One region of the Kluyvera sp. 1366 genome, then DNA from elsewhere that is predicted to be linked to it. Evidence: predicted binding sites of a transcription regulator. Region 1 holds the regulator's gene; each other region holds the start of a gene.
What was found. The regulator PurR, encoded in region 1, represses purine synthesis genes. The targets are predictions, from matches to a motif close to CANGCAAACGTTTGCNTG.

Region 1 (5,235 bases):
ATAGGCGGCAGCGTTATTTCATCAGTGTGTATACTAAGTTGCTTGTCATGCACTGATGACGTTTTAAAAAAAGAGGATGTTATGCGTTTACTTCACACCATGTTACGCGTTGGCGATTTACAACGTTCAATCGATTTCTACACCCGCGTGCTCGGCATGCGCGTACTGCGTCAAAGCGAAAACACCGAGTATAAGTACACCCTGGCATTCGTTGGCTACACCGAAGAGAGCGAGGGCGCGGTGATTGAGCTGACTTACAACTGGGGCGTGGATAAATACGATCTCGGCAACGCTTACGGCCATATCGCGCTGGGCGTGGACAATGTCGCTGACACCTGCGAACGCATTCGCAGCGCGGGCGGCAACGTAACGCGTGAAGCGGGCCCGGTAAAAGGCGGTTCGACTATCATTGCGTTTGTTGAAGATCCAGACGGCTACAAAATCGAGCTGATTGAAAACAAACATGCCGGTCACGGCTTAGGCAACTAAGGTTGCCCGTCAGCCTGCTATTTGCAGGCTGACTTCCCTCTCCTGCTGCACCCTCCTGCGATTTTTGCCATAATGCGCGCTGCCCTATTTATTGCCATGAGATCCTGATGTCTGAATCGAACGCTTTAAACGCTCTCCACCAACGCTTCCGCGGTTTTTATCCTGTTGTGATCGACGTTGAAACCGCGGGTTTCAATGCACAAACCGATGCACTGCTGGAAATTGCAGCCACCACGCTGAAAATGGATGAAGACGGCTGGTTGCACCGCGATGAAACGCTGCACTTCCATGTGGAACCGTTTGAAGGCGCCATTCTGAATCCTGCGGCGCTGGCGTTTACCGGCATCGACCCCACCAATCCGCTGCGCGGTGCGGTAAGTGAATATGAAGCCCTGCACGCGATTTTTAAAATGGTGCGCAAAGGCACCAAAGATAGCGGCTGCAATCGCGCCATTATCGTGGCGCACAATGCCACTTTCGATCTCAACTTCGTGATGGCGGCCGCCGAGCGCGCCAGCCTGAAGCGCAATCCGTTCCACCCGTTTGCCACTTTTGATACCGCGGCACTGAGCGGTTTAGTGCTGGGGCAAACCGTGTTGGCGAAAGCCTGTAAAGCGGCGGGAATGGAGTTTGATAGCACGCAGGCGCATTCGGCGCTGTATGACACCGAGCAAACCGCGACGCTGTTCTGTGAGTTGGTAAACCGCTGGAAACGCCTGGGCGGCTGGCCGCTGGCTTTCAGTGAAGAATCCGCAGACGAGGCGTCTGCCGAGTAACTAAAGAAAAGGCCGACATGTGTCGGCCTTCTGCATTATTCCGCTTCTTTATACTTCTCAGCGGTCTCTTTCAGCAGTGGCTGAAGTTCACCGCGCTGGAACATCTCAACGATGATGTCGCAGCCGCCGACCAGTTCACCGTCGACCCACAGCTGCGGGAAGGTTGGCCAGTTAGCGTATTTCGGCATTTCAGCGCGAATATCCGGGTTCTGCAGAATATCCACGTAAGCGAAACGCTCGCCACACGCAGAAAGCGCCTGCACGGCTTGCGCCGAAAAACCACAGCTTGGCAGCTTTGGCGAACCTTTCATGTACAGCAGAATCGGGTTTTCTGCGATCTGACGCTGAATTTTTTCAACAGTACTCATTATTGCCTTCCTTAATCTTCTACTTCGTGTTTGTTTATTGTAGCGATTTCGCTCCCGGACTGAAAACGGGATTTTGCGTTTGCACTGGCTAATCGCCATGTTTGTTAAGTTAACGCATGACAAATAACATTTTCATATCATTAATTGGCATTAATAAATTAATAATTAGCAATAATTTCGCTGTGTTAACCAGCTGAAATCGCTCATTTTTGCTACAGAATCAATCTGGTAACATATTAATAGAAAAAGGCCTTACCTTTTGTAAAAAAAGTGGATTAGAATTGCCTCGGCGCTGGTCACTTGATCAGATTTCTCTCACTTTTCCGCAGTCTGCTTTGATTCAGCCTGCTTAACCTGTAACCGGATTATGCGTCTACTAATTACGCTTTTCATACTGGCTTTAGCCCAACTGTTCTTTAATGTGGCCGCTGCATCTCCGCATGCGCCCGTTAACGCCAGTTCGCTTAAAGCAGAGAAAAAGAGCGCACGTGAAGACGAGCGCCGCAAACGACGTCCGGTGAAGACCACCACCAAAAAATCGCGCCTGACTGCTGTTCAAAAATTCAAACTCAAAAAACAGAGCAAAACAGAAACCGCGCTGCACAAAACCACCAGCAAAAAATCCCCGTTAAAACTTTCTGCTAAGAAATACGGTCATCAACGTTTAGCGAAGAAAACGCCAGAGATCGCCGTCAATGATGAAGCCTTAGCGCTGACCGGCATCAAAATGAGTAAAGCGCACCGTCAGCGTTATCAAAAAGCGCGTGAAACGGCGATGACCAAATTAATGGGTCAACTCGGCAAACCTTATCAGTGGGGCGGCGCTTCGCCACACACCGGTTTCGATTGCAGCGGCCTGGTGTGGTACGCCTATAAAGATCTGGTGAAATTCAAACTGCCACGCACCGCCAATGAGATGTATCACCTGCGTGATGCGGCACCGATTAAGCGTGAAATGCTGGAGAAAGGCGATCTGGTGTTCTTCCGCATCAACAATCGCGGTACCGCCGACCATGTGGGCGTTTATCTTGGCAATGGCAAATTCATTCAGTCGCCGCGTACCGGCAAAGATATTCAGATTAGCGCATTGGGTGAGGATTACTGGCAGAAACACTATGTGGGCGCGCGTCGTATGATGACGCCAAAAACCATTCGCTAGCTGTTGCGCAACAGACATAAAAAAGCCGGATGCTGTTGTCAGCTCCGGCTTTTTTGTTAATGCATGATCGCGGTAAAGCTGAAGGCGATAATCATCAACAGTGCGCCAACAGTGGTCATTAGCGCCAGCTTCAGGTCGGTATTCATCACAACTCCTTAGTCACACAATTATTAGGGTTAAGACGATTTTCGCATAGCAATAGGCAAAAATCTCGTGTTATCCGCGCCAGCTTGCTAGAATCGCCGCCTTTCGTTGCGCAACAGATTTTGCGCAGGCTGTATTTACAGCGTGATGAAGTGATTTCGCCTGCTAGAACATACCGTTTTGCCCGCTTTTTTGGGCTGTAAAAGCATTAGCAGACGCAAACGTTTAACAATATACTTATCAGTAAGTTGCGATAAGCCCAGGAGCACCATTTTCATGGCAACAATTAAAGATGTCGCAAAACGCGCGGGTGTCTCAACCACCACGGTTTCGCATGTCATCAACAAAACGCGTTTCGTTGCGGAAGAGACGCGTAACGCCGTATGGGAAGCGATCAAAGAATTACATTACTCGCCAAGTGCCGTGGCGCGTAGTCTTAAAGTCAATCACACCAAAACCTTGGGTCTGCTGGCGACCTCCAGCGAAGCGCCCTACTTCGCTGAAATTATCGAAGCGGTGGAGAACCGCTGCTTCGAACGCGGCTATACGCTGATTCTCGGCAATGCTCACAACGATCTGCAAAAGCAGCGCGCTTACCTGTCGATGATGGCGCAAAAGCGCGTCGACGGCTTGCTGGTGATGTGTTCGGAATATCCAGACGATTTGCTGCAGATGCTGGAAGAGAACCGCAATATCCCCATGGTGGTGATGGATTGGGGCGCGTCACGCGGTGATTTCACCGATACCGTGCAGGACAATGCATTTCAGGGCGGCTATCTTGCCGGGCGTTATCTGATTGAACGTGGCCATCGCGATATCGGTGCCATTCCTGGCCAAATGGAGCGCAACACCGGCGGTGGACGTCATGCTGGCTTCCTGCAGGCAATGAACGAAGCGGGCATTACAGTGCGTCCGGAGTGGGTGGTTCAGGGCGACTTTGAGCCTGAATCGGGCTATCAGGCGATGCAACAGATCTTAAATCAGAAACAGCGTCCAACCGCGGTGTTCTGCGGTGGCGATATCATGGCGATGGGCGCGATTTGCGCTGCTGATGAGATGGGTTTGCGCGTACCGCAGGATATCTCGGTGATTGGCTACGATAACGTGCGCAACGCGCGCTATTTCACACCAGCGCTCACCACCGTGCACCAGCCGAAAGCTGAACTGGGCGAAAAAGCGCTGGAAATGCTGCTGGATCGCATCACCAGCAAGCGCGAAGATCCGCAAACTATCGAAGTCCAGCCAACGCTGATTGAACGTCGTTCGGTGGCGTACGGTCCGTTCCGCGACTACCGCCGCTAAGCCGACACTTCGCTGAGCCATTCGTGGTTCAGCGTTTCCGCATCCCCGAGATAAGCCAGTAACCACGCCAGCGCCGGTGACGCGCGCTGTTCTGACCAGCTAACGCAGCACGGACTGTCCGGAAACGCCTGCGGTAGCGCCAGCTCGACCAGTTTTTGGCTGTCCAGCAGTGGACGCGCCAAATGGCCAGGCACCATGCCGACGCACAATCCTGCCAGCAAACAATCCATCCCGGTTTCCCACTCTGGCACCACCAACCGCCGCTGATTATCCAGCGTCCATGTCATACGGCGCGGTAACGCACGCGAGGTATCTTCCAGCACCAGCGATGGCCACGCCCGCAAGGTTTCATCATCCAGCTCCTTGCTGTTAACCAGCGGATGATCAGGGCTCACCACACAACGCCAGTTCAGCGCGCCCATATCCTGAAAGGCAAAACGTCCGCCCACCGGAATGGCCTGGGTTGCGCCAATCGCCACATCCACCCGACCATCAGCCAACGCATCCCACACGCCGTTGAACACTTCGTAGCTGATAATCAGCTCCATATCGGGAAAATGGCGATAGAAGTCCTTCACTAACTGTCGCGTGCGCTGCGGTTTTACAATGCAGTCAACCGCGATGCTCAACTCGCCGCGCCAGCCATTTGCCAGTTGCTGACACTGTCGGCGAGTGGCCAGCATTTTTTTGATAACAGATCGGCCTTCCCGCACAAAATGCTCGCCCGCCGCTGTCATCACCACTTCCCGATGCTGGCGCTCAAACAGCGGCACCGCCAGCCAGGTTTCCAGCTGGCGCACAGTATAACTGACGGCAGAGGGCACGCGATGCAGTTCCTGCGCTGCCGCGCTAAAACTGCCGGTGCGCGCTACTGCATCCACCACTTCAAGCGCATATTCTGACCACATAAATTTGCCTTCAAAAATTTTAACAGCACCATGCAAATATTAGCGTTTCACAAAGCGCGCCGCATCCTTTTACACTCCCCGGCGTTCAC
Region 2 (5,235 bases), on a different contig from region 1:
GGCGTGGATTGAATGTTGCCGTGAACACTGGCCGGATAGTGCGCCGCGGCTGTCGGTGTAAAAACAACCGCAGCACATTAGCGTAGCGGCGCAATGTTTTGCGCCGCTACCGATGAACAATATGGCTTACTGCTATTCCTCTTTCTCAATCAGCAACGCTTCCAGCAGATCAAGATCGTGCAGCAGTTTCTGCATTGTCTCGTTGGAGATCTCCTGCGTGGCGCGCAGATGATAGACCTCGGCGCGCTCGGCGCGCAGCGCATTGAGGCGGAAACGACGCTCGAGATTTTCGGCAAATAGCGCCTGCTCAATATCGTTTTTCCCCTCCGCACGACGACGCAGGTTACCAATCACGCGCAGGCTGACCTCTTTCAGCAGCTCAGGATCGATGTTCTCTTCGGTGTCGCTCTCAAGACGCTGCTCCATTTTATGCAGGCTCTCAATCGCCACACCCGCCATCGCGGCACGCGCAAACTGAATCTCACGACGATGGCCGACCTTATCGATGCTTTCTACATCGCGCAGCAGAATCGGCAGCAGCACCACGCCAACCAGCAGCGACACCAGAATCACGCCGGTAGCGATGAAAACCAACTCATAGCGCGCCGGGAACGGATCGCCGTTGCTCAGGAACAGCGGAATCGACAGCACACCGGCCAAGGTAATGGCACCGCGCACGCCGGCAAAAGAAGCAATCAGCAATTCACGCAGTGAGTAGTTGGTAAACTCCAGCGGCTTCTTCTTCAGCAGACGCATGCTGGTGCGCTTCATGATCCACAACCAACCGAAACGCACCACCATCAGCGCGGCGTACACCAACAGAACGTCGGTAAACAGCATCCACAGTTCCACGTTAGGATCGGCTTGCGCCTGCGCAATCGAGGTGGAAAGGATGTCGGGCAGCTGCAGGCCGAGCATCAGGAACACCATGCCGTTGAACACGAACTCCAGCATCTGCCAAACGCTGTTCGCGCGCAGACGCATCGCCAGCGGTGCCTGGCGGATAATGCCGGAACGCGTAATGGTCATACCGGCGGCGACGGCGGCGAGAATGCCCGATACGCCAAGGTGTTCCGCAATCAGGTACGAGGCGAACGGTAACAGCAGCAGCAGCACGGTCTGTGTTGCCGGGTCATCCCCGCTCCAGCGGCTCAGCAGACGCAGCGAGCGGCCATACAGCCAGCATATCGCCACACCAGCGACCAAACCGCCGACCGCCACTTTGAGAAACTCAACGCTGGCGCCGCCCCACGTAAACACCATGGTGCCCATCGCCACCGCGACGGCAAACTTCAGCGATACCAGGCCCGACGCGTCGTTCATCAGGGCTTCGCCCTGCACAATCGACATAATTTTTTTCGGGATGCGTCCTTCACCGACAATGCCGGACAGCGCCACGGCATCGGTTGGCGAAAGCACCGCCGCCAGCGCGAAGGCGGGAATCAGCGGAATCCCTGGCACCAGCCAGTAAATCAGGTAGCCAATCCCGACCACCGTGATCAGCACCAGAACCAGCGCCAGCCCCATGATTTCGCGACCGTGATGCAGGAACTCGTTTATCGGCGTTTTCCAGCCATCCGCAAACAGCAGCGGCGGAATGAACAGCACGAGGAACAGTTCCGGATCAAAATCGACATGCAGGCCGAAGACGGGAAATGCGAGCAGTGCACCGGCGGCAATTTGCACCAGCGGCAGGGGAATTTGAAACGGCAGAATACGTGCCGCCACGCTGGAGAGTGAAACCACCAGCGTCATGATGAGAATAGTAAAGAAGATTTCCATGCTTTCCTTAGGCGAATCAATTTCATTAAAGCGATGTTGTTGCGTGGGAAAGTGTAAAACAAAACGCCGCACAGCGGAGCAACCCGATGTGCGGCGTGATGCAGAAAGCGAATAATCCTGGAATTATTCAACTTTCAGGTCAGATGGCCCAGCCACCGGCATAGAACGCGACCAGCGCGACAGCAATCACCACGGTGCCCACGTTCAGCTTGCGCCACTCACCGGCAAACAGGCGTCCAATCACCAGTGAAGCGAAGCCGAGCATGATGCCGGTGACGATGTTGCAGGTCAGCACGATGAACACGGCGGTCAGCAAGCCGGACATCGCATCAACAAAATCGTTGAAGTCGATTTTTGCCACGTTACTCAGCATCAGCAAGCCAACGTACATCAGCGCCGGCGCGGTCGCGTAAGCCGGAACCAGATAGGCCAGCGGCGACATAAACAGGATCACCAGAAACAGCAAACCCACCACAATCGCCGTCAGACCGGTTTTACCACCCGCCGCCGTGCCCGCCGCCGATTCGATATAGACCGCAGCTGGCGAAGCGCCGACCAAGCCGGCGAACAGGCTGCTGACGGAATCGGTGGTTAACGCACGACCGCCGTTGATGATCTGCCCCTCTTTATCCAGCAGATTCGCCTGCCCCGCGACCGCGCGGATGGTACCGGTGGCATCAAAGACGGCGGTCATCACCAGCGCCAGCACGCTTGGCAACACCACCGGTTGCAGCGCACCCATGATATCGAGGCTAAACATCGCTGATTGCCCGTTAGCATCCTTCAGGCTCGGCATGGCAAACAGACCTTGATAGGTCACCGCCGGATCGAAAATCAGGCCGAGAATCGAGATGGCGATGATGGTCAGCAGAATGCCGCCCGGCACGCGGCGTTTTTCCAGACCAAAAATCGCCGCCAGTCCCACCAGCGACATGATCACCGGGAACGAAGCGAATTGACCCAACGCCACCGGCAAGCCCGGAGCCGGATTTTTCACCACCAAACCAATGCCGTCAGCGGCGATCAGCAGCAGGAACAAGCCGATACCTACGCCGGTGCCATGCGCCACGCCCATTGGTAAGTTGCGCAGTATCCATGCGCGGATGCCGGTGACCGAAATCAGCGTGAACAGCAAGCCCATCAGGAACACCGCACCAAGCGCCACCGGCACGCTAATGTGCTGGCCGAGCACCAGGCTGAACGCGGTGAAGGCGGTCAGCGAGATGGCGCAACCAATCGCCATCGGCAGATTGGCCCACAAACCCATGATGATCGATCCAAAACTGGCGACCAGACAGGTAGCGACGAACACCGCCGTTGGCGAGAAGCCCGCTTTGCCCAGCATGCCGGGCACCACGATGACGGAGTACACCATCGCCAGAAACGTTGTCAGACCCGCCAATACTTCCTGACGCACGCTGCTGCCGCGTGCAGAGATATTGAACCAGGCGTCCAGTTTTCCACTGGCCGGGCGCGATTCGCCAGACATAATTCTTCCTCAATTTTTTTGTGATGTGAGTCGCCGCGCGGCGCACGTTTGCCGTTCCCTGATGGCGGTTTTTCATGATGAAAATCCAGGCAAACGTTTACGTCGCCGCGTATTCCAGGCCGTAAAGGGGGACGCGGAAAAAAGGCAAACGATTATCTGGCGTTTGCCCTGGGGTTTTCAACTCTTAATCACGGGTATTGCAGGATAAATCCAGGCAACTCACCCCGCCAGGCCGCCAATTATGGCGGCCTGGCTGAACTCAGCGGCTTAACTCAATCGCGCCGCCCTGCTGGATCGCCCGTTGCCAGGCCGCGCGCTGCTGCATGGTTTCCAGCCAGCGGGCGGTGGCGGGCGTATCGCGTAGGGAACCACGCAGTTGCAGCGCCAGCAGCGGGAAGCTCATCTGCACATCGGCGATGCTAAAACGTGAACCGGCAAAAAACGCATGCTGCGTGAGATGCTCTTCAATTACCCGACCATGTAGAGCCAGCTGTTTATTCAGCCAGGCTTTCTGAATCCCTTTGCTCAGGGCGATGCCGGCCGGGCGCAGCAGCCACGGCACCGGCTTTTTGCCAAACTGCGCAAACACCAGTTTCATTACCAGTAATGGCATCAGCGAACCTTCAGCGTAATGCAGCCAGTAACGAGCCTGAATCTGCTCATCTTCATGACTCAACGTCAGCTGATGCTCACTGTCGTACTTCAGTTGCAGGTATTCGAGAATTGCGCCTGATTCGGCAATCACGCGATTACCGTCGGTGATCACCGGGGATTTGCCCAGCGGATGCACTTTCTTTAGGGAATCGGGTGCCAGCAGGCTGTTTTCACGCTGATAGCGTTTGATTTGGTAAGGCACCGCGAGCTCTTCCAGTAGCCATAACACGCGATGCGAACGGGAGTTTTCCAGATGGTGAACGGTGATCATACGGTTTCCTTGCCGGTAAAAGTGTTCCGCCAAGTATAGTCGATCAGCGTTTTTGCTCGTCCTGTTCCGGATCGAGTAACACCGCGCCCGAACCTTGCTCGCCCAACCGGTCACCGGGATTGCGCAGCGGGCAATCGCGCATCGATAAACAGCCGCAGCCAATGCAACCATCAAGATCGTTACGCAAGCGCGTGAGGGTTTCGATGCGTTTATCCAGCTCCTCGCGCCAGTGCTGCGTCAGCGCGTCCCACTCTTGTGTCGACATCCGTTTATTAGCCGGCACATGCGTCAGGCTGTCGCTCACCGTCGCCAGCGGAATGCCAATGCGTTGTGCAATTTTGATGATGGCAACGCGACGCAGCACGTCACGGCTGTAGCGACGTTGGTTGCCGCCGTTGCGCGAGCTACAGATCAATCCTTTGGTCTCATAGAAGTGCAGTGCCGACACCGCCACGCCGCTGCGCTTCGCCACTTCGCCCGGCGTCAAAACCGGCTTCGGGTAATTGCGTTCTTTTTTCATTTAGGGCCTTTACCTCAAGTTAACTTGAGGAATTATACTCGCACCCCAGCAAAACTTCGAATTTCTTACCAGGCAAAAAACATCAGAAGGATGAGGCTATGATGCAACAGGAAATCATTCATTCGCTGTCCAACTGGATCGATCAGAATCTGGATAAAGCGCTGTCAATTGATGAAGTCGCGGCAAAATCAGGTTACTCAAAATGGCATCTGCAGCGTATGTTCCGTGCCGTCACGAAACAAACGCTGGGTGGCTATATTCGCGAACGTCGTCTGACGCTGGCCGCTGAGGCGCTGCGTCAAACCCAGCGTCCGGTGTTCGATATCGCGATGCAATACGGTTATGACTCGCAGCAGACGTTCTCGCGCGTGTTCCGCCGTCAGTTCTCGCAAACGCCCACCGCTTATCGTCACACCATGCGTCGTCAGGCGATGATTCAGCGTCCGCGTTTGCTCAGTTTTGACTGTGCAGACAACAACATGACCAGTTTTGCCCAGCGAACCACCGGCGAGTGCTGCC
Region 3 (5,235 bases), on a different contig from region 1:
ATTGTCATCGACGCCGACATCGTAGCGGACAAAAAACGGATGGCGTTTGCCGGTGATCTTCATATCGTCGCGGCGCGCCAGACGCATTTTTACCGGTTTACGCAGCTGACGCGCGGCGATGGCACACAAACACGCCACGCCTGCCGCCTGCGTCTCTTTGCCGCCAAAGCCACCGCCCATGCGCCGTATATCAATGGTGACTTTGTTCATGGTGATGCCCATCACTTCCGCCACCAGCTTCTGCACTTCGGTGGGATTTTGCGTCGAGGAGAACACCTGCAAGCTGTCATCTTCGCCGGGGATCACCAGCGCCGTCTGGGTTTCCAGATAGAAATGTTCCTGACCGCCGATGTGAAATTCGCCCTGAATACGGCGTGACGCCCGCGCCAGCGCAGCGTCAGCATCACCGCGTTGGTGAATGTGCGGCTGCTGTACAAAGAAACGCTGTTCCAGCGCTTCACGCACGTCGAGGACGGCCGGTAGCGCTTCGTACTCAACAATCGCCGCTGCGGCGCCGGCACGCGCCGCTTCCGGTGAATCAGCGGCGACGGCAATGACGATTTGACCGAAATATTCGATTGTGTCCTGCGCCAGCAGCGGATCGCCCGGTTCGAGCGGACCGACATCGTTGAGGCCCGGCACATCGCGCCACGTCAGCACGCTGACTACGCCCGGCACCGCGTAACATGGCTGCACATCCAGTTTGGTGATGCGCGCATGCGCATGCTCGCTCAGACGCGGACAGAGATGCAGCAATCCCGGCAGATCCGGCTTGTCGTCGATATACAGCGCTTCACCGGAGACATGCTTGTCGGCACTTTCATGTTTATTGCTGCGCCCGACGCCCGTTTGCATGTCGGTGGCAAACTGGGCTTTCAGCAGCGTTTCGTTCAGTTCCGGACGGTTATGAGACATAGCGCGATACCTCAGTAATGGTCAGCTCGCCAGACGCTTGTGCGTAGTAGCGGCGCAACAGATTGCGCGCCACCTGCAGGCGATAATCGGCGCTGGCGCGGAAGTCGCTTAGTGGCTGGAAATCCACACTTAGCGCGGCGCAGGCTTTTTCGATGGCGCTGAGATGCAGCGGCTGGCCCAGCAGTTGTGCTTCAGCCGCCAGCGCGCGTTTCGGCGTGGCGGCCATACCACCAAAGGCGAGCCGCGCTTCCACAATTACCCCTTCCGCGATGTGCAGATTGATAGCGGCGAAAACTGCGGAAATATCATCATCCAGCCGTTTAGCCACTTTCCACGCCGCAAAGTTGGGTGACACCGTCACTTTAGCGATGGTGATGCTGCGAATGAATTCACCCGGCAGCAAGACCGTTTGGCGATAGGCGGTAAAGAATTGATCGAGCGGGACTTCTCGCCTCTTTTCACCCTGCTGCAAAACCAGATGCGCATTTAAAGCCAGCAGCATCGGCGCGCAATCACCAATCGGCGATGCGTTACTAATGTTGCCGCCGAGCGTGCCCTGATTACGAATTTGCAATGAGGCAAAACGCTCCAACATGCTGCTAAACGCCGGAATGTGCTGCGCTAAAAACTGATAGCAATGCTGCAATGAGGCGGCAGCACCGAGATAAAGATGCGTTTCATCTTCGTGGCAGACCTTCAACTCATCAATCTGCTCCAGCGCGATCAGCAGCGGCAAGCGCTGATATTGCTGAGTGATTTGCAGTGTCAGATCGGTACCGCCAGCCACCAGACGGGCTTCAGGATATTGCTGATAGAGCTCGGCGAGTTGCGCTACTGTTTTCGGCAGATAGCAGCGGCTGCCCGCAGCTTCGATGATCTGTACTTCATTGTTGCTGAGCGCCTGTAAACGCTGTACTAGCGCGGGTGCATTGGCGCTGAAGGCATCTGCATCAGGTTGTTCACACGCCTGCTGCGCCGCATCCATGATCGGACGATAGCCGGTGCAACGACATAAATTACCCGCCAGCGCCTGTTCTGCCTGATGACGATCCCAGCCAGCGCTGTTTTTCTGCAGAGTAAACAGCGACATCACGAAACCCGGCGTGCAGTAGCCGCATTGCGAGCCGTGGCAATCCACCATCGCTTGCTGCACGCTGTGCAGTTCGCGGCCCTGCTTGAGATCTTCCACGGTAATCAATTGCTTGCCTTGCAGGCTGCTGACCAGCGTCAAACAGCTGTTCACCGCCTGATACTGCATCTGCCCATCGACGACTTTACCGAGCGTGACGGTGCAGGCACCGCAATCGCCAGACGCGCAGCCCTCTTTGGTACCGCGACGCTGCTGCTGGCCGCGCAGGTAGTTAAGCACGGTGAGATTGGGATCAAGCTCGCATTCGGTGATTAAACGATCGTTGAGTAAGAACTGGATCATGCGATTTGCTCCTCACTTTCGCGCTGCCAAACCGGTTTGCCGCTCACCCAGGTTTGCGCGATGTTGCGGTCGTCGCCAAGCGTCATCATTACAAACAGCCGCTCCCAGATATCTTTGCTATTGGCATTGCGCAGCTTCTGCAGCGGCGACACCGCCGCATCAAGCACCACGAAATCGGCCTCTTTGCCGGGATTAAAGTTGCCGATAACGTCGTCCAGATCGAGCGCGTGCGCGCCGCCTAAAGTGGCGTGATAGAACGCTTCGCAGGCGCTGAGTTTGTACTGCTGTAGCTGGCCAACTTTGTAGGCTTCGCCCAGCGTTTGCAGCAGATTAAAAGTGGTGCCTGCGCCAACGTCGGTGCCAATGCCCATGCGCACGCCCTGCTGCCAGCAGCGTTTGATATTGAATAATCCGCTGCCGAGGAACAGGTTTGAGGTCGGGCAGAAGGCAATTGATGAATCGGTGTCATGCAGGCATTGCCACTCTTGATCTTCCAGATGCAGGCAGTGCGCGAACACGCTGCGTTTGCCGGTAAGTTGGTGATGATGATAAACATCAAGATAGCCTGCGCGCTCCGGGAATAGCGCTTTTACCCAGGCGATCTCCTGCGGATTTTCACTTAGGTGCGTGTGCATCCAGACATCAGGAAACTCCTCGCGCAGCTGACGCACTTTATCCAGCAATTCCGGCGACGAGGTCGGTGCAAAGCGCGGGGTGAGCGCATAGCTCAGGCGACCGCGCTGATGCCAGCGCTCAATCAGTTCACGCGTATGCTGATAACTCTCTTCCGGCGTTTCGGTCAGGTATTCAGGCGCGTTGCGATCCATCATCACTTTGCCAGCGATCAGCCGCATATCCAGCTGCTGCGCGGCGCTGAACAGCGAGTCGACCGACTGCTTATGCACGGTGCCGAACACCAGCGCGGTGGTGGTGCCGTTCGACAGCAGCTGGTGCAGGAAGAACGCCGACATTTTTGCCGCGTGATCGGGACAGTGATATTGGCTCTCCACCGGGAAGGTATATTGGTTGAGCCACTCCAGCAGCTGTTCGCCAAAGGCGCCGATCATCTCGGTTTGCGGATAATGAATATGGGTATCGATAAAGCCGGGCACGATCAGTTTGCCACGCAGATCGGTGACGCGCGTGGGATCAACGCGCCCTTCCGCGATTTGCCAGCTTTCAAGGCTGACCACTTTGCCGTCACGCAGCGTTAATAAGCCATCTTCGAGATAGCGCGCATTGGCAGCGATGTCGTCTGGCTGCGCGGCCAGTGCGGTGAAATCAAAGAAGCTGGCGCGCAGCAGCGTTTCGGGTGCGTAAGGCATAATGGTTCCTTGGTGCTTTTTTATGAGTGCAGGTGATTGCCTTAAAGATAGTTTGCAAAGCGCATGCCAATGCAAAGAACAAAAAATATTGTTTACTTTCAATATAATAGGTTGTTTTGATGCGTTTTTGTGTCAAGCTTGACGAGCAAACGTATGCGCAACCGGTTGCCTGCTATCGCAAACGGTTGCTATTTAACATTGCGGCGAGTTTTACTGCGTATGGCGTGATTATCGCCTGTTGGGATGCGTCTTTGTGGTGCGCCATTGCACTCGTAATGTGCAGGAAAAATCCTGCAACACGCTGCTTTGGGTTTTCATGAGCATGGGTTCGAGGTTAATGCTAAGGTGTGGCTGATAACCTGAAATCGTATAAGGAACAGTAAGATGATTATTTTTGTTACTGGCGCAACTGCTGGTTTTGGTCAAAGTATCACCCGCCGCTTCATTGCTACAGGTCACAAAGTGATCGCCAGCGGACGTCGCGCTGAGCGTTTAAAAGAGCTGAAAGATGAGCTGGGCGACAATCTGTACACCGTTCAGCTGGACGTGCGTAATCGTGCCGCCATCGATGAAGCGATCGCCTCCCTGCCCGCTGAATGGCGCAATATTGATGTGCTGGTTAATAATGCTGGCCTGGCGTTAGGTGTGGAACCGGCGCACAAAGCCAATATCGAAGACTGGGAAAATATGATCGACACCAACAATAAAGGTTTGGTGTACATGACGCGTGCGGTGCTGCCGGCAATGGTTGAGCGCAATGTTGGTCATATCGTGAATATCGGTTCGATTGCCGGCAGCTGGCCTTACTTGGGTGGCAACGTGTATGGCGCGACCAAAGCGTTCGTGCGCCAGTTCAGCCTGAATCTGCGTACCGACCTGCACGGCACCGCGCTGCGCGTGACCGATATCGAGCCAGGTTTGGTGGGCGGCACCGAGTTCTCAAACGTGCGCTTCAAGGGCGATGACGATAAAGCGGGCCAGGTTTATGAAGGCACCACCGCGCTGACGGCGGAAGATGTCACCGAAGCGGTGTATTGGGTGACGACGCTGCCGAAGCACGTCAACATCAATACGCTGGAGATTATGCCGGTGACGCAAACCACCGCGGGACTGAAGGTGCATAAAGGTTAATCGCGGTTACACGCTGTTTGATCGAAATATCCGGGGCGACCATCCTGTGAGGCGCTCCGGCGGCTTTCGCCGCGACGACCTCATCGGGATGTTTCCCCCTGATATCGCACGCCGGTGTGGCCGATGATTACGCGCGGCCCCAACCGGTCACGATAATCAACATGCCGCTCAAGGCGACCAGCGCACCGACCCAATCCCACGTACTCAGTTTTACGCCATCCACCACGCGCAGCCAGATTAGCGCCGTCAGCACGTATACGCCGCCATAGGCCGCATAAACGCGCCCGCTCGCGGCGGGATGCAACGTTAACAACCAGACAAACAGCGTAAGACTTGCCGCGGCCGGCACCAGCAGCCACGCCGTCATGCCTTTCTTCAACCACAGCCACGGCAGGAAACAGCCAACAATTTCCGCTATCGCAGTGATAAAAA

Region 2: the regulator PurR is predicted to act here: its motif matches at 3,358-3,375, upstream of ACVLVH_RS21550 (NCS2 family permease).
Region 3: the regulator PurR is predicted to act here: its motif matches at 3,827-3,844, upstream of guaD (guanine deaminase).

The regions. Positions count from the first base shown of each region.
Region 1 covers NZ_JBTRDW010000006.1:41,899-47,133, forward strand. Annotated here, with positions in the region: gene gloA (lactoylglutathione lyase) at 82-489, shown strand; gene rnt (ribonuclease T) at 597-1,265, shown strand; gene ACVLVH_RS14335 (Grx4 family monothiol glutaredoxin) at 1,301-1,636, opposite strand; gene ACVLVH_RS14340 (C40 family peptidase) at 2,001-2,792, shown strand; gene cydH (cytochrome bd-I oxidase subunit CydH) at 2,849-2,938, opposite strand; gene purR (HTH-type transcriptional repressor PurR) at 3,213-4,238, shown strand; gene punR (DNA-binding transcriptional activator PunR) at 4,235-5,146, opposite strand.
Region 2 covers NZ_JBTRDW010000011.1:102,861-108,095, reverse strand. Annotated here, with positions in the region: gene ACVLVH_RS21560 (LysR family transcriptional regulator) at 1-61, shown strand, start outside; gene ACVLVH_RS21555 (Na+/H+ antiporter) at 133-1,782, opposite strand; gene ACVLVH_RS21550 (NCS2 family permease) at 1,922-3,271, opposite strand; gene ACVLVH_RS21545 (glutathione S-transferase family protein) at 3,531-4,196, opposite strand; gene soxR (redox-sensitive transcriptional activator SoxR) at 4,240-4,716, opposite strand; gene soxS (superoxide response transcriptional regulator SoxS) at 4,815-5,235, shown strand, end outside.
Region 3 covers NZ_JBTRDW010000002.1:186,762-191,996, forward strand. Annotated here, with positions in the region: gene xdhB (xanthine dehydrogenase molybdopterin binding subunit) at 1-915, opposite strand, end outside; gene xdhA (xanthine dehydrogenase small subunit) at 905-2,347, opposite strand; gene guaD (guanine deaminase) at 2,344-3,672, opposite strand; gene ydfG (bifunctional NADP-dependent 3-hydroxy acid dehydrogenase/3-hydroxypropionate dehydrogenase YdfG) at 4,057-4,803, shown strand; gene ACVLVH_RS04410 (YnfA family protein) at 4,931-5,235, opposite strand, start outside.